Regions from separate parts of the Streptomyces krungchingensis genome, predicted to be linked through region 1. Evidence: riboswitches for the same ligand, from Rfam matches in the RefSeq annotation. Region 1 holds a riboswitch; each other region holds the start of a gene.
What was found. Region 1 has a riboswitch for S-adenosylmethionine ahead of ACSYGO_RS37065 (amino acid ABC transporter permease). Riboswitches for the same ligand answer to the same signal wherever they lie in the genome.
Positions count from the first base shown of each region.

Region 2: it holds a riboswitch for S-adenosylmethionine, as region 1 does, so the genes downstream of both, thrC (threonine synthase) here and ACSYGO_RS37065 (amino acid ABC transporter permease) in region 1, are expected to answer to the same signal.
Region 3: it holds a riboswitch for S-adenosylmethionine, as region 1 does, so the genes downstream of both, ACSYGO_RS15250 (aminotransferase class V-fold PLP-dependent enzyme) here and ACSYGO_RS37065 (amino acid ABC transporter permease) in region 1, are expected to answer to the same signal.

Region 1 covers NZ_JBPUKY010000001.1:8,538,768-8,546,196, forward strand. Annotated here, with positions in the region: gene ACSYGO_RS37050 (ABC transporter ATP-binding protein) at 1-199, opposite strand, end outside; gene ACSYGO_RS37055 (glutathione S-transferase C-terminal domain-containing protein) at 331-975, opposite strand; gene ACSYGO_RS37060 (putative leader peptide) at 1,318-1,383, opposite strand; SAM riboswitch class IV at 1,420-1,565, opposite strand; SAM riboswitch class IV at 1,694-1,802, shown strand; gene ACSYGO_RS37065 (amino acid ABC transporter permease) at 2,139-3,119, shown strand; gene ACSYGO_RS37070 (amino acid ABC transporter ATP-binding protein) at 3,116-3,904, shown strand; gene ACSYGO_RS37075 (ABC transporter substrate-binding protein) at 4,027-5,046, shown strand; gene ACSYGO_RS37080 (putative leader peptide) at 5,161-5,277, shown strand; gene ACSYGO_RS37085 (LLM class flavin-dependent oxidoreductase) at 5,441-6,637, shown strand; gene ACSYGO_RS37090 (NtaA/DmoA family FMN-dependent monooxygenase) at 6,658-7,429, shown strand, end outside.
Region 2 covers NZ_JBPUKY010000001.1:5,097,159-5,104,587, forward strand. Annotated here, with positions in the region: gene ACSYGO_RS22360 (cold-shock protein) at 1-29, opposite strand, end outside; gene ACSYGO_RS22365 (MoaD/ThiS family protein) at 526-801, opposite strand; gene thrC (threonine synthase) at 798-2,084, opposite strand; SAM riboswitch class I at 2,102-2,260, opposite strand; gene ACSYGO_RS22375 (glucosyl-3-phosphoglycerate synthase) at 2,518-3,489, shown strand; gene ACSYGO_RS22380 (alpha,alpha-trehalose-phosphate synthase (UDP-forming)) at 3,598-5,091, shown strand; gene otsB (trehalose-phosphatase) at 5,079-5,933, opposite strand; gene ACSYGO_RS22390 (DUF3263 domain-containing protein) at 6,082-6,318, opposite strand; gene ACSYGO_RS22395 (ABC transporter substrate-binding protein) at 6,363-7,429, opposite strand, start outside.
Region 3 covers NZ_JBPUKY010000001.1:3,418,743-3,426,171, reverse strand. Annotated here, with positions in the region: gene ctaE (aa3-type cytochrome oxidase subunit III) at 1-400, shown strand, start outside; gene qcrC (cytochrome bc1 complex diheme cytochrome c subunit) at 465-1,274, shown strand; gene qcrA (cytochrome bc1 complex Rieske iron-sulfur subunit) at 1,271-2,338, shown strand; gene qcrB (cytochrome bc1 complex cytochrome b subunit) at 2,335-3,972, shown strand; gene trpD (anthranilate phosphoribosyltransferase) at 4,126-5,190, shown strand; SAM riboswitch class IV at 5,286-5,402, shown strand; gene ACSYGO_RS15250 (aminotransferase class V-fold PLP-dependent enzyme) at 5,575-6,936, shown strand; gene ACSYGO_RS15245 (Lrp/AsnC family transcriptional regulator) at 6,998-7,279, opposite strand; gene ACSYGO_RS15240 (rhomboid family intramembrane serine protease) at 7,322-7,429, opposite strand, start outside.

The sequences.
Region 1 (7,429 bases):
GGATGTCCTCGCCGTTGACCCGGATCGTTCCGCTGCTGGGCTCGACCATGCGGTTGATCATGCGCAACGTGGTGGTCTTGCCGCAGCCCGAGGGTCCGACGAGAACGGTGATGGAGTGGTCCGGTATCTGGAGGGAGAGGCGGTCGACGGCCACCGTGCCGTCGGCGTACCGCTTGCTGACATCTTCGATGGCTATCAAGAGTCGGAACCCTTCGGGAACGGCTTCGCTCGCACGTGGCGCGATCGTGTGTACGAGGGTGCGTAGTCTAGTCAGTTGATGTTCGATCGCGATTGCCGCAGGTGAAGGATCGCCGGGCGGGGCGGGTTCCGTCACCCGTCGTGCCGGGATCGCGGGGTGAGCTGGCACCGGGCACCCCAAAAGGCGGGGTGCCCGCCGAGCCGGCGCGCATAGGCGTCGAGGCGGGGGTGCAGGGCGAGGGTGTCGGCCAGGACGCCGGCCGGGCCGGCCTGGGTGAGCGCAGCCCACAGATCCACGTCCGCGGCGGTCAGCCGACGGCCCAGTACATAAGGGTGCGCGGACAGTCGGCGGTCCAGCGGCTCCAGCGCCGCGCACAGGACGTCCGCCGAGGCGGCCGGTGTGACGTCACGGTCGAGGAGCCGGGACAGCGCGTCGATGTCCGCGGCGAGCGCGGCCGGGCGCAGTGTGGTGACGTGGGCGGCGTCGGACCCGCCCGGGAGGCCCGCGAGATCGCGCAGGATGTCGGGGGTGTGATTGCTGACGACGCGTCCGCTCCAGCGGTCGCACAGCGTGGGGGCGGTCAACGGGCCCTCGTAGTGGTGCCAGGTGGCCTCGTAGGCACGGCGCAGCGCGGTGAACGCCCCTGGCGTCGCGGCGGGATCGACGAGGACCGTGGTCGCCACCGAGTCCTGAAGGCCCAGCAGACGCACGGTCACGGACAGCCGAAGCGACCGCGGACAGCCCTGCGACAGGTACAACTCGTAGCGGTGGGGCACCGGGTAGAAACCTCCGGCGGCTCCTACTCCGATGCGGCTGCGGATGCGCGGCGCACGGGCCGGCCCGGACGGTGCCCCGCCCCGGGGACGGAGGCCGGGCAGGGACGCGGCCGGGCCCGGGTCCCCGGGGAGCGGGCAACAGGGCGCCGGGGCACCGGGGTTGGAGGTGCTCGCGTCGGCCGCGGCGCCGCCGCATGTGCTGGAGATCCCTGAATCCGAAGCGCGCGACGATGTCTTGGGCATGACTCTCCCTGGGAACGACGAGGTCCCGGCCCCGCCCGTGGGCGGCGGCCGTGGAGGAACGGAGTGACTGCGCTTGCGTACCGGCTCGACGCGGCCGGTCTAGTAGGCGCTGGAGACCCGCTGCAGATCGATGTGCAGACGTCTCGTCAGATCGTTCCTGGGCATTCCCACCGGTCCCGCTCCAGGGTCCGCGCTCCTGCGCGACCACGCTTGCCCCACCACGCCGGCGGGACCCGGTCGTCACCCGGGGCACCCCGTCGCGGTGGAAGGGTTGCCTGTCAGCGGGCCGGGGCCGATCACCGCGTCGCACGGAAGAACCGAGTGACGAGGCGCTGACAATCGTGACCGTCCCCGTCAGTCTCGGCGGGCTCCCCGAAGCCGTCAAGAAGGCGTGGACCCGGTCTCACCAGGTGGTCATCCTGGCCGCCCGGCGTTGACATCGGTTTCCGGAAGTGCCTAACTTACGCCGCAGATCGGTCATGAGTGTCAGCGACAAGCCCTGGCTCGCTGTCCGGCAACCCTCCTGTCGCGGTGGGGTGCCCCAGGTGAGGACCGGACCGGAAGACCTTCGGTAAGCGCGAAGCGCCCACGGGCGGGAACAGCGATGGAGACGGCGATGCACACAGCTTCGAGGGAGGCCGCACGGCGGCCCCGCGGCTGCGTCCTGCTGTGCGCCGACCGCTGCGTCGACCTGCTCCGTGTCAACAGCGCCCTGTGTAGCGCCCCGGGCTGTGCCCGCTGTCGAGGCTGACGGCGTTCTGAACTCCTGACGCGCACCGCCGCAGCGGTGTGCCCACCATCCGCCCAGCCCCCGGTACCGGCGTCCTCCCGCTGTCCGTCGTCCGCGGCCGTCCCACGGCGCCGCGCCGACGTCGCGCCCGCACGCCCGCCCCGGGGTGTCCCTCCTTGCTGGAGCACTCATGAGTGAACCCCCCGGCGCCGCCGTGTCTCTCGCCGAGGCACCGCCCGCCCACCACCCGCCGAAACCGCTCACGGCCCAGCGGGTCCTGCCGCTGCGCAGGCCGGGCCGCTGGATCGGCACGGCCGTCGTCCTGGTCCTGGTCGCCCAGATCGTCCACGGCCTGGCCATCAACCCCTTCTACCAGTGGGACCGCTTCCGCTACTGGTTCCTGCGCCCCACGATCCTCGACGGCCTCGTCATCACCCTCGAAGTGGCCGCGCTCAGCGCCGTGCTGGGACTGCTCGGCGGGGTCCTGCTCGCCCTGGCCAGGCTCTCCGGCAGCCCGGTGCTGCGCGCGGTGAGCTGGCTGTACACGTGGCTGTTCCGCTCCGTGCCGCTGATCGTCGTGCTGATCTTCCTCTACAACTTCAGTGCCCTGTACAAGACGTTGAGCCTCGGCGTCCCGTTCGGCCCGGCCTTCGTCAGCTTCGACGAGTCGCGGCTCGCCACCGACATGGCGGTCGCCGTCGTCGGCCTCGGCCTCAACGAGGCCGCGTACGCCTCCGAGGTCGTCCGCGGCGGAATCCTCTCCGTCGACCAGGGCCAGCACGAGGCGTCCGCGGCGCTCGGCCTGCCGAAGAGCTACCAGTTCACCCGCATCGTGCTCCCGCAGGCCCTGCGGTCCATCACCCCGAACTACGTCAACCAGCTGATCGGCCTGATCAAGGGCACGTCCCTGGTCTTCTACGTCTCGCTGCTCGACCTGTTCGGCTCGGTGCAGACGATGGGCAGCACCTATCCCGGCGACATCGTGCCGCTGCTGCTGGTCGCCACGGTCTGGTACCTGATCCTCACGAGCGCCGTGTCCGTCGTCCAGTTCTACGTCGAGCGGCACTTCGCCCGGGGCGCCACGCGCACCCTGCCGCCGACCCCCCTGCAGAAGGCGCGCGCCGGCCTCGGTGACCTGCGGGCCCGGCTGCGCAAGGAGGCCGCCGTATGACCACCGCATCGACCCTCGAAGCGAGCCCCGCCGCCCTGGAGGTGCACGACGTGCACAAGTGGTACGGCACCCAACGCGTCCTCGACGGCATCGACCTGACGGTCCGTCCGGGCGAGGTCATCGTGATCCTCGGCCCGTCCGGCTCCGGCAAGTCGACGCTGCTGCGGGTGATCAACCATCTGGAGAAGCCCGAGGTCGGCCATGTCAGCGTCAACGGCGAACTGATCGGCGTACGCCGCCACGGCCGGCGACTCAAGGAGCTCGGCGAGCGGGCGATCCTGGCCCAGCGCAGCCGGATCGGCTTCGTCTTCCAGAACTTCAACCTGTTCCCCCATCTGACCGTCCTGGACAACGTGGCCGCCGCACCCGTCGCCACGGGGAAGCTGACGAGGCCCGCGGCCCAGGAACTCGCACGCGAACTCCTCGGCCGGGTGGGCCTCGGCGACAAGACGGGCGCCTATCCGCGCCAGTTGTCCGGCGGCCAGCAGCAGCGCGTGGCGATCGCCCGCGCCCTCGCGCTGCGCCCGGGGATCATCCTGTTCGACGAACCGACCTCGGCACTCGACCCCGAACTCGTCGGCGAGGTCCTGGCCGTCATCAAGGACCTGGCGGCCGGCGGCACCACCCTCGTGATCGTCACCCACGAGATCGGCTTCGCCCGCGAGGTCGCCGACCGGGTCGTCTTCGTCGACGGCGGCCGCATCGTCGAACAGGGGCCGCCCGGCCAGGTGCTGGACGCCCCGCGCCACGAGCGGACCCGGGACTTCCTCAGCAAGGTGCTCTGACCCGCACCCCCGCACCCCTCCCTGACACGCCCGGCGTGCCCCACCGCCCCCTCGCACCACCCGGCGTCAGGCCCCTCTCACCGTCACGTCACGCCCACCCTCACCCAGCGACAAGGACAGCCATGCCTACGCACTTCTCCCGACGCATCCTCGTACGCGGGGTCACCGCGACCACCGCGGTCGTCTCCCTGGCCGCCTCCCTGAGCGCCTGCGGAGGCGACAGCGACGCGGCGACCACGACCGACGCCGCGGGCACGGTGACCGTGGGCCGGCTGTCCAACGGTGCCGCGAAGACAGCCGAGTTGAAGGTCACCGAGGTGAAGTCGATCAGCAAGGAGCTGCCCGCGTCGGTCCGCCGCAGCGGCAGGCTGACGATCGGCGTCGGCGCCCTGCCCGACGGCTTCCCGCCGCTCGCCTACGTCGGCTCGGACCAGAAGACCCTCACCGGCGCGGAACCCGACTTCGGCCGTCTGGTCGCCGCGGTGCTCGGGCTGGAGCCGGAACTGAAGAACTCCACCTGGGAGAACATGTTCGTCGGCATCGACAGCGGCAAGGTCGACGTCGCGTTCGCCAACATCACCGACACCGAGGAGCGCAAGAAGAAGTACGACTTCGCCTCCTACCGCAAGGACGACGTCGGCTTCGAGGTCCTCAAGTCGAGCAAGTGGAACTTCGACGGCGACTACCGCAACCTGGCCGGCAGGACGGTCGCCGTCGACAACGGCACCAACCAGGAGAAGATCCTCCTGGAGTGGCAGACCAAGCTCAAGCAGGAGGGCAAGCAGCTCACCGTCAAGCACTTCGCGAGCAAGAACAGCACCTATCTGGCGCTCAGCGGCGGGAAGATCGACGCCTACTTCGCGGCCAACCCCGGTGTCGCCTACCACGTGACCCAGACCGCCAAGTCGCCCACCCCGACGCGCAGCGCCGGCACGTTCTCCGGTGCCGGGGCATCGCTCCAGGGCCTGATCGCCGCGACGACGAAGAAGGACAGCGGTCTGGCCGAGCCGATCGCCGACGCCGTCAACCACCTGATCGAGAACGGTCAGTACGCGAAGTGGCTGTCCGCCTGGAACCTCTCGAACGAAGCCGTCACCACCTCCGAGGTCAACCCGCCCGGACTGCCCCTCGACAACTCCTGAGCAGGGGCGCACATGTCGCGGAACAGACGGCGCGATCCCGGTGTTGAGCACCACGACGACACGATGCCGGCGCGGCCCCGGGCCCGCCGGACCGGAAGGACGGAGGCGACGGAGATGCCAGGGACGTCCCGTCTCCGTACGCCGGTGATCGCCCCGCGCCGCCGCGTGCGCCTCCACTCGCGGCCGCACATCGACCTCCAGCGCGTGGCCGCCGCGCTCTGTCGTCCCTGACCTGTCACCCAGCCGCCGGGCCCGCGCCGCCGCGGGCCCGGTGATCTCGTACGGTCGATCAGGAAGGCACCCCTCCGTGTCCTCAGCGTCTTCGTTGCCCGCTCCCTCCGTCTCCCCCGCCCTCTCCGCACCCGTCGCCGGCTCCTCCGAAGGCACGCGGGTGCTGCACCTCGCCGTCGCGCTCGACGGCGCGGGCTGGCACCCCGCCGCCTGGCGCGAACCCGTGGCCCGCCCGCGGGACCTGCTCACCGCCTCGTACTGGACCGACCTGGTCACCGAGGCCGAGCGCGGCCTGCTCGACTTCGTGACCATCGAGGACGCCCTCGGGCTCCAGTCCTCGCGCTTCTCCGAACCCGACGCGCGCACCGACCAGGTCCGCGGCCGTCTCGACGCCGTGCTCATCGCGGCGCGCGTCGCACCCCTGACCAGCCACATAGGACTGGTGCCGACCGTGGTGGCCACACACACGGAGCCGTTCCACATCTCCAAGGCGATCGCGACCCTCGACCATGTGAGCACCGGCCGCGCCGGCCTGCGGGTGCAGGTGTCCGCGCGCCGGAACGAGGCCGCGCACTTCGGCCGCCGGGCCTTCCCCGCGTTCCGCTTCGAGGACCTGGAGAGCCCGGCCGTCCGAGAGCTCAGCACCGAACTCTTCGACGAGGCCGCCGACCACGTCGAGGTGGTACGACGGCTGTGGGACAGCTGGGAGGACGACGCGGAGATCCGCGACGCCGCCACCGGCCGCTTCATCGACCGCGCCAGACTCCACTACATCGACTTCGAGGGCAGGCACTTCAGCGTCAAGGGCCCGTCCGTCACCCCCCGCCCGCCGCAGGGCCAGCCCCTGGTCAGCGCGCTGGCCCACGAAACCGGGACGGGCGCGCCGTTCCGGCTGCTGGGCCGCTCCGCCGATCTCGGCTACGTCACCCCGCACGACGCCGGACAGGCGCGCGCCGTCGTCGCCGCGGTCCGGGCCGAACAGCACGCGGCCGGCCGCGCCGCGCAGCCCCTGCATCTCTTCGGCGACCTGGTGGTGTTCCTGGACGACGACGAGTCCACCGCGGTGGCCCGCCGTGAGCGCCTGGACTCGCTCGCGGGACAGCCGTACACGAGCGACGCCCGCATCTTCACCGGCACCCCCGCTCAACTGGCGGATCTTCTCCAGGAGCTGGGGGAGGCGGGCCTGTCCGGGTTCCGGCTGCGGCCCGCCGTCGCCGGGCACGACCTCCCGGCGATCACCCGGGGCCTGGTCCCCGAACTCCAGCGCCGCGGCGCATTCCGGAAGGAGTACGAGGCCGCCACCCTGCGCGGGCTGCTGGACCTCGCCCGCCCCGCCAACCGCTACGCCGTCACCGCCTGAGCCGGAGGGACCGTACGACCATGAGCAAGCCCCTGAAGCAGATCCATCTGGCCGCCCACTTCCCTGGCGTCAACAACACCACCGTATGGAGCGACCCGGACGCCGGCAGCCACATCGAGTTCAGCTCCTTCGCCCACTTCGCGCGCACCGCCGAACGCGCCAAGTTCGACTTCCTGTTCCTGGCCGAAGGGCTGCGGCTGCGTGAACAGGGCGGCGAGATCTACGACCTGGACGTCGTGGGCCGGCCCGACACCTTCACCGTGCTCAGCGCGCTCGCCGCCGTCACCGAACGCCTCGGCCTCACCGGCACCATCAACTCGACGTTCAACGAGCCCTACGAGGTGGCCCGCCAGTTCGCCAGCCTCGACCACCTCTCCGAGGGGCGGGCCGCCTGGAACGTCGTCACCTCCTGGGACGCCTTCACCGGCGAGAACTTCCGCCGCGGCGGCTTCCTGCCGCAGGAGGAGCGGTACTCCAGGGCGAAGGAGTTCCTGAGCACCGCGCACGAGCTCTTCGACTCCTGGCGCGGCGACGAGCTCGTCGCCGACAAGGCGAGCGGCACCTTCCTGCGCGACGCGCGGGCCGGAGCGTTCGTGCACCGGGGACAGCACTTCGACATCGAGGGGCAGTTCAACGTCCCGCGCAGCCCCCAGGGCCGGCCGGTGATCTTCCAGGCCGGGGACTCCGACGAGGGCCGCGAGTTCGCCGCGGCCGACGCCGACGCCATCTTCAGCCGCTACAGCACGCTCCGGGAGGGCCAGGCGTTCTACACGGACGTCAAGAACCGGCTCG
Region 2 (7,429 bases), 3.4 Mb from region 1:
TTGAACCACTTGACGGTGCCCTGAGCCATGCCTAACTCCCCTATTACTGGCCCTTGCACAGATCCACACTTCGCGGATCCGGGTCAGACCTCACCCCCCAACGGTTGGGGGTGTGCGCCGGAACGCGTCGACCGCGGCTGAATGTATCTGCCCAACTGCCGTCTGCAACAGGTCAATCGGACGAGAATTCTGGGCACGGCCGATCGGGAATATGCGGAGAATGTGCGAAGATTCAGGGCAAGTCGGGCCCCGTAAATGCCATAAACGGCTCAAAAAGGCGGGGCACTTTGGCTACTTCTTGTCGGGTGCCGCACAGGTACTCATATGCGTCCGGCATGAAATGCCAAGCGGGTTCCCCAACTGTACCGTGCTCAACCATGCAGAATTGCCCCCTCCGTTTCTCTCACGGAGGGGGCAATTCGATGAACTCTCGGTGATGGGCATTACCCTGGGTAAGGATCTCACCCTCGGTGACGGCCGTCCGCGGGCCTCGCGCCCGGCCGCCGGCACGTCACCGCTCAGGCGTCAGCCGCCGGCGACGGCCGGGATGATCGAGACGCCCGCACCGTCCGGCGTCGCCGTCTCGAGCCCCTGCTCGAACCGCACGTCGTCGTCGTTGACGTAGACGTTGACGAAGCGGCGCAGCTTGCCCTGGTCGTCCAGGACGCGCGCGGAGATGCCCGTGTGGTTCTTCTCCAGGTCGGCGATGACCTCGGCGAGGGTCGCGCCCTCGGCGCTCACCTCGGCCAGGCCGCCGGTGTAGGTGCGCAGGATGGTGGGGATGCGGACGTTGACGCTCATGATGCGAGGCCAGCCTCTCGGAAGGAGTCCAGGTTCGGGCGGATGGTCGCGGTCAGGCCGGTGTCCGAGGCCACCGCGTCCAGGGTCTTGAGGCCGTCGCCGGTGTTCAGCACGACCGTGGTCAGGGCCGGGTCGAGCAGACCGTTCTCGATCAGCTTGCGGGTGACGCCGACGGTCACACCACCGGCCGTCTCCGCGAAGATGCCCTCGGTGCGCGCCAGCAGCTTGATCGCGTCGACGATCTGCTCGTCGTTCACGTCCTCCACCGCACCGCCGGTGCGCCGCGCGATGTCGAGCACGTACGGACCGTCGGCCGGGTTGCCGATGGCCAGCGACTTGGCGATGGTGTCCGGCTTCTGCGGGCGGACGACGTCCTGCCCGGCCTTGTAGGCGACGGAGACCGGCGAGCAGCCCTCGGCCTGGGCGCCGAAGATCTTGTACGGCCTGTCCTCGACGAGGCCGAGCTTGATCAGCTCCTGGAGACCCTTGTCGATCTTCGTCAGCTGGGAGCCGGAGGCGATCGGGACGACCAGCTGGTCCGGGAGCTTCCAGCCGAGCTGCTCGCAGATCTCGTACGCGAGGGTCTTGGAGCCCTCCGCGTAGTACGGGCGCAGGTTGACGTTGACGAAGCCCCAGCCCTCGCCGGCCGGGTCGCCGATCAGCTCGGAGCAGAAGCGGTTCACGTCGTCGTAGTTGCCCTGGATGCCGACGAGTTCGCCGCCGTAGACCGCGGCCATGACGACCTTGCCCTGCTCCAGGTCGTGCGGGATGAACACGCAGGAGCGGAAGCCGGCGCGGGCCGCGGCGGCGCCGACGGCGCCCGCGAGGTTGCCGGTGGAGGAGCAGGACAGGGTGGTGAAGCCGAAGGCGCGGGCGGCCTCCAGGGCCTGCGCGACGACGCGGTCCTTGAAGGAGTGCGTCGGGTTGCCGGAGTCGTCCTTCACGTAGAGGCCGCCGGTCACGCCCAGTTCGCGGGCGAGGTTGTCGGCCTTGACGAGCTTGGTCCAGCCGGGGTTGATGTTCGGCTTCTCGGCGACGTCCGCGGGGACGGGCAGCAGGGGGGCGTAGCGCCAGATGTTCGCGGGGCCCGCTTCGATGCGCTTGCGGAGTTCCTCGGCGTCGTAGGCCGAGTAGTCGTACGCGATCTCCAGCGGGCCGAAACACTCCTCGCAGGCGAAGACCGGGCCGAGGGGCACGCGGTGGCCGCACTCCCGGCACGAGAGGGCGGCGGCGGGACCGAGGTCGACGGAGTTCGTGGTGGTTGCAACTGTCTGCGCAGCCATGGAGGCGAGGCCCTTTCTCCTCATCTTCCTCACGACGCATCTCGCCGTGAGACGGATTTGGCACCTTCCCGAGCCGGGAGCCTCGCGGTGCGATCGAGATGTCGATCGGTACGAGACCGGCTGGAGGGTTGCCGGGGCTTCATCGGGCCGTATCCCTCTGCCCCTCTGGATGAGCGGTATTTGATTGTTTGACTGTTGAACTGCTTACGCGCCGACGATCCAGGACATGCGATGGTCATCCGCGTTGTTCAAGACTGTAACCGACGGCCAGGACAGTTGAACCAGTCGTCCGAACCGCGAGACGACCCCAGGGGGTTTCGTTTGGATCTCGCGGACCCGGGCTGATCCGAACCGAACCCCCTAGCCGATCAGCCGCTGCCACGGCGGGCATGCCGATGAGAGCATGTGATCAAACAGTGAGGAGCCGCAGACTGTGCTGGAAGAAGTTGAGCGCTGGCTGGGCACACGCTCCTGGTCCGTGTCCGATCGCCCGCTCCACAAGCTCATGGCCGCGAAACGCGCCACCAGTTCGACGGTCAGTGTGGTCCTGCCCGCCCTCGACGAGGAGGAGACGGTCGGCGACATCGTCGCGATCATCCGTCACGACCTGATGGAACAGGTCCCCCTCGTCGACGAGATCGTCGTCGTCGACTCGGGCTCCACGGACCGCACCTCCGAGGTAGCCGCCGCCGCGGGCGCGCGGGTCGTGCACCGCGACGCCATCCTGCCGCGCATCCCGGCCGTGCCCGGCAAGGGCGAGGTCCTGTGGCGGTCGCTGCTCGTGACGAGCGGGGACATCATCTGCTTCATCGACGCCGATCTGAAGGAGTTCTCCTCGGACTTCGTCGCCGGGATCGTGGGCCCGCTGCTCACCGAACCGGGTGTGGACCTCGTCAAGGCCATGTACGACCGGCCGCTGACCGTGTCCGACGGTTCCGCGTCCGGCGCGACGGCGGCCGGTCAGGGCGGCCGTGTCACCGAGCTCATGGCCCGTCCCCTGCTCAACATGCACTGGCCGCAGCTCGCGGGGTTCGTCCAGCCGCTGGGCGGCGAGTACGCGGCCCGCCGCTCCCTGCTCGAACAGCTGCCGTTCCCCGTCGGGTACGGCGTCGAACTGGGCATGCTCGTCGACGCGCTGCACCTGGTGGGCCTGGACGCCCTCGCCCAGGTCGACGTCGGCGTCCGCAAGCACCGTCACCAGGACGGCCAGGCGCTCGGCCGGATGGCCGCCGCCATCTACCGCACCGCGCAGCTCCGGCTGGCCCGCGGGCACCTCGTCCGCCCGGCCCTCACCCAGTTCGAGCGGGGCGAGGACGGCTTCGAGCCGCGCACCTACTCCGTCGACACGGAGGAGCGGCCACCGATGGCGGACATCGCCGAATACCAGTCACGCAGAGTGGCATAGCCCCGGTCTGCGAAAACACGGAGTGACCGACTCCGCCGGTCGTATACGGCCTGTTCGTACCGTCGTCCGTACGTTTGAGCGTTTCCGGGCCGGGCTAGGTTGAGGCGTATGGCTTCCACGGCTTCTGCGCAGGGCGCTGCCCACCGCATTCTCGTCGCGTCCAACCGCGGCCCGGTCTCGTACGAGGTGCGCGAGGACGGTTCGCTGCACGCCCGGCGGGGAGGCGGCGGGCTGGTCTCCGGCCTCTCCGCGATCGGTCCCGACGCGGGCGCCCTGTGGGTGTGCTCGGCGCTCGGCGACGGCGACCGCGAGGCGGTGCGCCGCGGGGTCGCCGAGGAGGGCGTACGCATGCTCGACATCGACGCCGAGGTGCACTCCGACGCCTACAACGGCATCGCGAACTCGGTCCTCTGGTTCGTGCACCACATGCTCTACCAGACGCCCCTGGAGCCGGTCTTCGACGCGGAGTTCCGGCGCCGGTGGGCCGCCTACGAGACGTACAACCGCGCGTTCGCCGAGGCCCTGGCCGACGCCGCGGCCGAGGGTGCCGTGGTGATCGTGCAGGACTACCACCTGTGCCTGGTGCCCGGCATGCTGCGCGAGCTGCGCCCGGACCTCAGGATCGGCCATTTCTCGCACACGCCCTGGGCCCCGCCGGAGTACTTCCGGATGCTGCCGGACGACATCCGCGCCCAGCTGGTGTGGGGCATGCTCGGCGCCGACCGGCTCGGCTTCCTCACCTGGCGCTGGGCCCACGCCTTCATGATCTGTGCCGGACAGACCGACGGCGAGCGGATCTTCCCCAGCTGGCCGAGCGGCGACCCACGCAGGGCCGTCGACCACACCCCGACCGGCCGCCCACCGGTGCGGTCCACCGAGATCGGTGTGCACGGCCTCGGCGCGGACGCGGACTTCCTGCGCCGGCGCGCGCACGAACCGGACGTCGACGAGCGGATGGCCGCGCTGCGCGAGCAGATCGGCGAGGGCCGCAGGACCATCGTGCGGGTCGACCGGACCGAACTGTCGAAGAACATCGTGCGCGGGCTGCTGGCGTACCGGCAGCTGCTCGACGACCACCCCGAGTGGCACGAGCGCGTCGTGCACGTCGCCTTCGCGTACCCCTCGCGCCAGGACCTGGCCGTCTACCGCGACTACACCGCCGAGGTGCAGCGGCTCGCCGAGGAGATCAACTCCCGGTACGGGAAGCCGGGATGGACCCCGGTCGTGCTGCACGTCAAGGACGACTTCGCCCGGTCGCTGGCCGCCTACCGGCTCGCCGACGTGGCCCTCGTCAACCCGATCCGTGACGGCATGAACCTCGTCGCCAAGGAGGTCCCCGTCGTCTCCGACGAGGGCTGCGCGCTGGTGCTGTCCCGGGAGGCCGGCGCCTACGAGGAGCTGCGCGAGGACGCGATCGAGATCAATCCTTTCGACGTGACCGGCACGGCGCGGGCGCTGCACGAGGCGCTGACCATGCCGGCCCACGAGCGGGCGGAGCGCACCAAGCGGCTCGCCGCCGCGGCGACCGCGCTGCCGCCCTCACGTTGGTTCCTGGAGCAGCTGCACGCGCTGGAGGCACTCGGCGGCACTCAGCCGAGCTGAGCCGCCAGCGCCGCCAGCAGGCGCACGACGCCGCCCGGGCCGTCCACCACCGTGTCGGACCGGTCGGCCAGTTCGGCGACCTCGGAACTGCCGCTGCACACGAGAAGGCCGGGGACGCCGTCGGAGCGGAGCTTGTCGACCGCGGCGAACGCCGGCAGGTCGCCCAGGTCATCACCCGCGTACAGGACGGACTCGGCGCCGATCTCACGGGCGTACTCCAGGAGCGCGACCCCCTTGTCCATGCCCGGCGGGCGCAACTCCAGGACCAGGCGGCCCGGTTCGACGATCAGGCCGTGGCGGGTCGCCAGGTCCGTCAGCGGCTCGCGCAGGGCCTCGAACGCGGCCTGCGGATCGCTCGCCCGCCGGGTGTGCACGGCGACGGCCCGGCCCTTCTCCTCGATCCAGGTGCCCTGCCAGGCGCCGACCCGGTCCAGCACCCCGGGCAGCTCGGCCCGGACGGCGGCGACGCCGGGGTGCGGCGCGGGGGCGGTGACCGTGCCGCTCACCGCGTCCCAGCGCTCCGCGCCGTAGTGGCCGAGGACCACCAGGTGCTCCAGGCCCGGCACGTCCGTGAAGCCGCCCTTGCGGACCGCGACCCCGGCCGGGCGGCCCGTGATCACGGCGACGGAGGCGACCTTGGGGGCGAGCGCCGCGAGCGCGGGGACCGCGTCCGGGTGGGCGCGGGCCTGGTCCGGGTCGGGGACGATCGGGGCGAGTGTCCCGTCGAAGTCGAGGGCGATCACGGCCCGGCCGGGCCGGGCGAGGATGGCGTCGAGGCCGTCGCGTCCCGCGGGGGTCGCGGGCGTCGGCAAGGAGTCCGGGGATTCCGTAGGGCTGCCCATGGGACGACCCTATCCACGGACGGGCGGGCTCACCCATGGCTGATCGCGACACGTCCGCGCCGGGCCCGGTCGTCGTGTACCCGCTCCCCGGCCGCCCGCGGACCAGGGGCCCCGCCCTCGGGGTCCTGCCCGGGCCGGGCCCGCGGGTTCAGCGCTCCGAGCGGCGGGAATCGCGCACCCGGCGGAGCCGGTTCACCGTGACCGGGTCGTGGGCCAGGGCTCGAGGGTCGTCCAGGAGGGCGTTGAGGAGCTGGTAGTAGCGGACCGGGGCCAGGCCCAGCTGCTCCCGCACCGCCCGCTCCTTCGCGCCGGGACCGGAGAAACCGCGCCGCTCCATGGCGAGAATTCCCCGCTCGCGGGCGCTGAGCCCATCCATGCCGTCCATGCACAGCACCGTAGCTCCCGGCGCCGACAGCGCCGGGAAACCCCCTAGCCCTGGCTCTGCGCCGCGCTGTCGGCCGTGGTCGCGGCGATCTGGAGCGAGCCGAGGATTCCGGCCGGGCTGCCCCCGGGGCTCACGGCCTTGGCGATCTGCTTCTTCACGTCGGCGCTGACACCGGCCCAGGAGGTCTTGCCGACCGGGTAGAGCACGGCGGTGGGGAGCTCCTCCAGGAAGGGGGCGAGATCCGCGTCGTCCTTGTCCGCGGCCATGGCGTCGGACGCGGACGAGGTCACCGGCAGCAGGTCGTACTCGTGGGAGAAGGCGAGCACGTTCTTGTCGTCGTAGACGTAGTCGAGGAAGTCGCCGACCTGCTCGCCGTGGCCGTTCTTCTTGAAGGCCATCATCCAGTCGGCGACGCCCATGGTGGCCTTGGCCCTGCCGTCGATGCCGGGCATCGGCACCATGCCGAACTTCACGCCCTTCGCGGCTGCCGTCTTCATCAGCGTGGGGTGCCCGCTGAGCATGCCGACCTCACCGCGGGTGAAGGCCGCGAACGCGTCCGCGCGGTTCAGCTTGGCAGGTGCGACGGGTCCGGTCAGCTCCTTGTCGACCAGTTCGTCCTTGATCCAGTCGAACGTGCCGACGTTCTGCGGGGAGTCGATGGAGTACGTGCCGACGTCGTCGGTGTAGCCGTCGCCGCCGCTCAGCAGCCACTGCATCGTCTCGGCCTGCGCCTCCTCGGGGCCGAGGGGCAGCGCGTACGGGAACTTCACGCCCTTGGCCTTGAGCGCCCTGGCGTCGGCCGCGAGCTCGTCCCAGGTCTCCGGGGGCGTGAGGCCGGCCTGCGAGAACAGCGTCTTGTTGTAGAAGAGCAGACGCGTGGAGGCCGCGAAGGGCATCCCGTACTGGGTCCGGTCCATCTCGCCCGCGTCGGTGAGCTGCGACTCGAAGTTGGCCTGGACGGGTATGGAGAGCACGTCGTCGACCTTGTAGAGCTGCCCCTTGGCGGCATAGTCGGCGTACGCGCCGATCTGCGCCATGTCGGGTGCGTGGCCCGCCGCGACCATCTCCTTGACCTTGCGGTCGACGTCGGTCCAGGGGTAGACGCTGACCT
Region 3 (7,429 bases), 5.1 Mb from region 1:
CACCACGATCCTGGTGCTCTCCTCTCTGACCTGTCAGCTCGGCGTCTTCGCCGCCGAGCGCGGGGACGTGAAGAAGCTCCGGATGTGGTTCGTCGTCACCTTCATCATGGGTGCGATCTTCATCGGCGGTCAGGTCTTCGAGTACACCGAGCTGGTCAAGAAGGACGGGCTCTCGCTCTCCTCCGACCCGTACGGCTCGGTGTTCTACCTGACCACCGGCTTCCACGGACTGCACGTGACGGGCGGCCTGATCGCCTTCCTGCTGGTCCTCGGCCGCACCTACGCGGCCCGGAGGTTCACCCATGAGCAGGCGACCGCCGCCATCGTCGTGTCCTACTACTGGCACTTCGTCGATGTCGTCTGGATCGGCCTCTTCGCCACGATCTACATGATCAAGTAGCCGGGCCCACCGCCCGACACATCCAGAAGCATCGACGCAGAAGATCCTGACACCGGGGTAATCCGTGAAAAAGCTCTCCGCACGACGACGCCATCCGCTGGCGGCGGTCGTCGTCCTACTCCTCGCGCTGGCGGCCACCGGGGGGCTGTACGCCGCGTTCGCACCCGCGGGCAAGGCGCAGGCCGATGAAACCGCCCAGTCCCTCGCCATCGACGAGGGCAAGAAGCTCTACGCCGTGGGCTGCGCAAGCTGCCACGGCACCGGCGGTCAGGGCACCACCGACGGGCCGAGCCTCGTGGGCGTCGGCGCCGCGGCGGTCGACTTCCAGGTCGGCACCGGCCGTATGCCGGCCCAGCAGCCGGGCGCGCAGATCCCGAAGAAGAAGGTCATCTACTCGCAGGCCGAGATCGATCAGCTGGCGGCGTACATCGCTTCGCTCGGCGCCGGTCCCGCGATCCCGACCAAGAACCAGGTCAGCCCCGAGGGGGCGGACATCGCCGCGGGTGGCGAGCTCTTCCGCACCAACTGCGCCCAGTGCCACAACTTCACCGGCAAGGGCGGCGCGCTCACCCACGGCAAGTTCGCGCCCAGCCTGGAAGGTGTCGACCCGAAGCACATCTACGAGGCCATGCAGACCGGCCCGCAGAACATGCCGTCCTTCCCCGACACGACGCTGTCGACGAAGAACAAGCAGGACATCATCGCGTACCTCGACGCGGTCAACGGTGACGACACCGAGAGCCCCGGCGGCCTCGAACTGGGTGGCCTCGGGCCGGTCAGTGAGGGCCTGTTCGGCTGGGTGTTCGGTCTCGGCGCGCTGATCGCCGTCGCCGTCTGGGTCGCCGCTCGGACCGCAAAGGCCAAGAAGTCATGAGTAGCCAAGACATTCCAGAAGAGAACCTGCCCGCTGCGCAGGACGCCGACGAGCACGCTCCCGGCACGGTAGCCGTCGCGGACGAGACGAACCCGTTCGCGGACCCCGGCCTGCCGCCCCACGAGCACCGCATCCAGGACATCGACGAGCGGGCCGCCAAGCGGTCCGAGCGCACGGTCGCCTTCCTGTTCACGCTGTCGATGCTGGCGACCGCCGGCTTCATCGCGTCGTACGTGACGATCCCGAGCGACAAGTCGATCTACGTCTTCCCGATCGGCCACGTCAGCGCGATGAACTTCGCGCTCGGTCTGACCCTCGGCGTGGCGCTGTTCACGATCGGTGCGGGCGCGGTCCACTGGGCCCGCACCCTGATGTCCGACGTCGAGATCATCGACGAGCGTCACCCGATCTCGGCGGAGCCCGAGGTCAGGGCCAAGGTCCTGGCCGACTTCAAGCAGGGCGCCAAGGAGTCCGCGCTCGGCCGCCGCAAGCTGATCCGCAACACGATGTTCGGCGCGCTGGCCCTGTTCCCGCTCTCCGGCGTGGTGCTGCTGCGCGACCTCGGTCCGCTGCCCGGCACCAAGCTCCGCCACACGCTGTGGTCCAAGGGCAAGCTGCTCGTCAACATGAACACGAACGAGCCGCTGCGTCCCTCGGACGTCGCCGTCGGTTCGCTCACCTTCGCCAAGCCCGAGGGCCTGGAGGAGCACGACGAGGACTTCCAGAAGGAGATCGCCAAGGCGGCCCTGATGATCGTCCGGCTCCAGCCGGCGAACATCAAGGACAAGCAGGAACTCGAGTGGTCCCACGAGGGCATCGTGGCCTACTCGAAGATCTGCACCCACGTCGGTTGCCCGATCTCCCTGTACGAGCAGCAGACGCACCACGTCCTCTGCCCGTGCCACCAGTCCACCTTCGACCTCTCCGACGGTGCCCGAGTCATCTTCGGCCCGGCCGGTCACGCCCTGCCGCAGCTGCGCATCGGCGTGAACGACGAGGGCTACCTCGAGGCGCTCGGCGACTTCGAAGAGCCCGTCGGTCCTGCATTCTGGGAGCGCGGATGAGCACTACCACGACCTCCGACTCGCGCTCGCGCGAGAAGGCGCCCGCGGGTGAGCGGGTAGCCGACTGGGCCGACGGCCGCCTGGGGATCTACTCCCTGGCCAAGGCCAACATGCGCAAGATCTTCCCCGACCACTGGTCGTTCATGTTGGGTGAGGTCTGCCTCTACAGCTTCATCATCATCATCCTCACGGGTGTGTACCTGACGCTGTTCTTCCACCCGTCGATGAACGAGGTGGAGTACCACGGCAGCTACGTCCCGCTGCAGGGCCAGCTGATGTCCGAGGCGTTCAACTCGACCATGCACATCTCCTTCGATGTGCGCGGTGGTCTGCTGATCCGGCAGATCCACCACTGGGCGGCGCTGATCTTCCTCGCCGGCATGTTCGTGCACATGATGCGCGTGTTCTTCACGGGTGCGTTCCGCAAGCCCCGTGAGGTCAACTGGATCTTCGGATTCCTGCTGTTCGTCCTGGGCATGTTCACCGGCTTCACCGGCTACTCGCTCCCGGACGACCTGCTCTCCGGCACCGGTGTCCGCTTCATGGAGGGCGCGATCCTGTCCGTGCCGATCGTCGGCACGTACCTGTCGTTCTTCCTCTTCGGCGGCGAGTTCCCGGGCGGCGACTTCGTGGCCCGCTTCTACTCGGTGCACGTGCTGCTGCTGCCGGGCATCATGCTCGGCCTGGTCGTCGGCCACCTGATCCTGGTCTTCTACCACAAGCACACGCAGTACGCGGGCCCCGGCAAGACGAACAACAACGTCGTCGGCATGCCGCTGCTGCCGGTCTACATGGCCAAGGCCGGAGGCTTCTTCTTCCTGGTCTTCGGTGTCATCGCGGCCATCGCGGCGATCGCCTCGATCAACCCGATCTGGTCCCTGGGCCCGTACCGTCCGGACCAGGTGTCCACGGGCGCCCAGCCCGACTGGTACATGGGCTTCTCCGAGGGTCTGATCCGTGTCATGCCCGGCTGGGAGATCAATTTCTGGGGTCACACGCTCGTCCTGGGTGTGTTCATCCCGCTGATCATCTTCCCGCTGGTCCTGGTCGCGATCGCGGTCTACCCGTTCATCGAGTCCTGGGTCACCGGCGACAAGCGCGAGCACCACATCCTGGACCGCCCGCGCAACGTCCCGACCCGGACCGCGTTCGGTGCCGCCTGGATCAGCTGGTACTTCGTCCTGCTCGTCGGTGGTGGCAACGACCTCTGGGCCACGCACTTCCACCTGTCGATCAACTCGATCACCTGGTTCGTCCGGATCGCGTTCTTCGTCGTGCCGGTGCTGGTCTTCATCGCCACCAAGCGGATCTGCCTCGGCCTCCAGCGCCGCGACCGGGACAAGGTGCTGCACGGCCGCGAGTCGGGCATCATCAAGCGCCTGCCGCACGGTGAGTTCATCGAGGTCCACGAGCCGCTCAGCCAGGACGCGCTGCACACGCTCACCGCGCACGAGCAGTACAAGCCGGCCGAGATCGGCCCGACGGTCGACGAGAACGGTGTCGAGCGCAAGGTCAACGGCCCGGAGCGACTGCGCGCCAAGCTGAGCAAGGGCTTCTACGGGGAGGACAACCAGATCCCCAAGCCCACGGTCGAGGAGTACAAGGAGATCACGAGCGGCCACGGCCACCACTGATCACCCACCGATCCTGCTGATCGCCACGGCTGGAGCCCCGTCCATTGCATGGACGGGGCTCTTTGCCGTCCTCCGGGCTGGATAGGGTGGAGCCTGCCGGTACGTGCGTGCGTACCCGCCTTTTGTACGTGTCTACGAACCCAGGAGCGGCATATGAGTGCTGTGACCCCCGCTGGAGGCGACATCGCGGCGGGCCGTTCCTGGCCCGAGGTACTGAACGGCCTGCTCGACGGCCGTGACCAGAGCGCCGACGACACGGCGTGGGCGATGGACCGCATCATGCGCGGCGAGGCGACGGACGCGCAGATCGCCGGCTTCGCGGTGGCGCTGCGCGCCAAGGGCGAGACGGTCGAGGAGATCTCCGGACTCGTCCGGACGATGTACGAGCACGCCAATGTGATCGAGGTGCCGGGCCCGGCGGTGGACATCGTCGGGACGGGCGGCGACGGCGCGAAGACGGTGAACATCTCCACGATGTCCGCGATCGTGGTCGCCGGGACCGGCGCCAAGGTCGTCAAGCACGGCAACCGGGCCGCGTCGTCGGCCTCGGGCGCCTCGGACGTCCTGGAGAAGCTCGGCGTCAATCTGGAACTGACGCCGAAGCGGGTCGCCGAGGTGGCCGAGGAGGCCGGGATCACCCTCTGCTTCGCCGTGAAGTTCCATCCGGCGCTGCGTCACGTGGCCGCCGCGCGCGGCCAGCTGGGGATCCGGACGACGTTCAACATCCTCGGCCCGCTGACCAACCCGGCACGGGTGAAGGCCCAGGCCGTCGGTGTGGCGGACCCGCGCATGGCACCCATCGTGGCCGGTGTCTTCGCCGAGCGGGGCAACTCCTCGCTGGTCTTCCGCGGCGACGACGGGCTCGACGAGCTGACCACCACGTCGACCTCGCGCGTCTGGGTCGTGCGCGACGGCAAGGTGACCGAGGAGCGCTTCGACCCGCGTGACGTCGGGATCGAGCTGGTCCCGGTGGAGGCCCTGCGCGGTGCCGACGCCTCGTACAACGCGGACGTCGCGCGACGGCTGCTGAACGGCGAGCGCGGTCCCGTGCGGGACGCGGTCCTGCTGAACTCGGCGGCGGCGCTGGTGGCGCTCTCGCCGGGCGACGCGCCGCTCACGGAACAGATCCGTGCCGCCATGGCGCAGGCGGCCGAGTCGATCGACTCGGGGGCCGCGAAGCAGGCCCTCGACCGGTGGGTGCGGGTCAGCAACGCCTGACCCACTGCCGTCCGTACCCGATGTGACACAGGGCGCAGTCCGGATCCTGGACTGCGCCTTGCACGTCGAAGATCTTCTGGCAAGATGCTGTACCAGGTCATGAGCGACAGCCATCAGGCCCCGGCCGGCTGTCCGGCAACCCTCCGTCCGTGGCGGGGTGCCCCGGGTGAAGACCAGGCCGTAGGCAGCGAGGTCTACGGCAAGCGCGGACCCCTCGTGTCACCAGGGGTCCTGGTCGTTCGAGGGAGCCTTCTGTGAGCAAGCGAATGCGATAGGGCGTCGAGCCCCGCCTCCGCGTACCCCTTTCACGCTTTTCCCGCGCCGAGCCGTGCCCCCGTGCACCGGCCGCGCGGTGATTCCGCCTGCCTCTCACAGGAGCTCGCCATGTCTGTCACCACCGTTGCCGCCGACCGGTCCGTTTGTGCCCCTCTGGCCGTTCTCGGGCGAGATGTCACCGTCCCGCTCGTGACGGGCGGCGAGGTCAGCTACGCCGCGCTCGACTACGCCGCCAGCGCCCCCGCCCTCCAGCGGGTGTGGGACGACGTCGCCGCGTACGCCCCGTACTACGGCAGCGTGCACCGCGGGGCCGGCTACCTCTCGCAGCTGTCCACCGACCTGTTCGAGAACGCCCGCCGGACCGTCGCCGAATTCCTCGACTGCCGCTCCGACGACCAGCTCGTCTTCACCCGCTCCACCACCGACTCGCTCAACCTGCTCGCCGCCACCCTTCCGGCCGGCTGCCAGGTCTTCGTCTTCGAGACCGAGCACCACGCCTCGCTGCTGCCCTGGCGGGACGCGCACGTGACGTACCTGAACGCCCCGCGCACCCCCGGGCAGGCGGTCGCGACGCTGGAGCGGGCCCTCGCCGACCGCGATCCCCACGGCCCCGCCCTGGTCTGCGTCACCGGCGCCTCGAACGTGACCGGCGAGCTCTGGCCGGTGCGCGAACTGGCCGCGGCCGCGCACGCCCACGGCGCGCGCATCGTGCTGGACGCCGCGCAACTGGCCCCGCACCACCCGGTCTCGGTGCGGGACCTCGACGTCGACTGGGTCGCCTTCTCCGGGCACAAGCTGTACGCGCCCTTCGGCGCCGGCGTCCTCGCGGGCCGCGCCGACTGGCTGCGGGAGGCCGACCCGTATCTGGCGGGCGGCGGCGCGAGCCGCAAGGTGTCGCGGCGGGAGGACGGCGGTGTGGACGTGGAGTGGCACGACACCGCTGCGCGGCACGAGGCCGGTTCACCGAACGTCATCGGCGCCTACGCGATCGCGTCCGCCTGCAAGGCGCTCACCGAGGCCGGCTTCGACACGCTGGTCGCCCGCGAGCGCCACCTGATCGACACCGTCCGCGCCGGTCTCGCCGGCGTACCCGAGGTGCGGGTGCTCTCGCTCTTCGGCGACGACGCCGCGCGCGTCGGGGTGATCTCCTTCGTCGTCGAGGGCTGGAACAGCTCGCACTTCGCCGCGGCGCTCTCCGCCGAGTACGGCATCGGTGTCCGCGACGGCCTCTTCTGCGCCCACCCGCTGGTCAGGACCCTGCTCGGCAGCGACCCGCAGACGCAAGGGGAGTGCGGGGCCCCGGAGGCCGCGCCCGGCGAGAAGTCCCTGAACGCGATCCGCGTCAGCTTCGGCGCGGGTACCCCCGACGAGCACGTCGAGCGCTTCGTCACCGCGGTGCAGGAGCTCGTGCGGGACGGCGCGAAGTGGCGGTACCGCACGGAGGACGGCCGCTGCGTGCCCGCCGTCTGAGCGGGGTTCTCGTCAAGGGCCGCCCGGCGACCGGGCGGCCCTTCGTGCTGCGGTCACACGATCAGGAGTCGAGCCCGATCGCGAACGCCGCCTCCAGGTCGTGCTGGGAGTAGGTGCGGAACGCGACGTGCGTGTCCGTGGCCTCGACGCCCGGGATCTTGCTGATCTTGCCGGGGATGACGTCCGCCAGGTCGTCGTGGGCCTGCACCCGGACCATCGCGATCAGGTCGTACGTACCCGTGACGGAGAAGACCTCGCTGACGGAATCCAGCGCGGCGATCGACTCGGCGATCTCGGGGATCCGGTCCACGCTGGTCTTGATGAGGACGATCGCGGTGATCACGGCTGGTTCTCTCCCTCGGGGGCCGCTGCTGAGGCTCTCACCCTACTCGCGGTCCAAGCTGCCCGGTCGCCGCGCCGGGGGTCCGCCGTGCGGCCGGGCCGTCGCCGGGGGCGGTGTCCCCTCGGCGGGCCCGGCGGCGGCCCGGCCGAA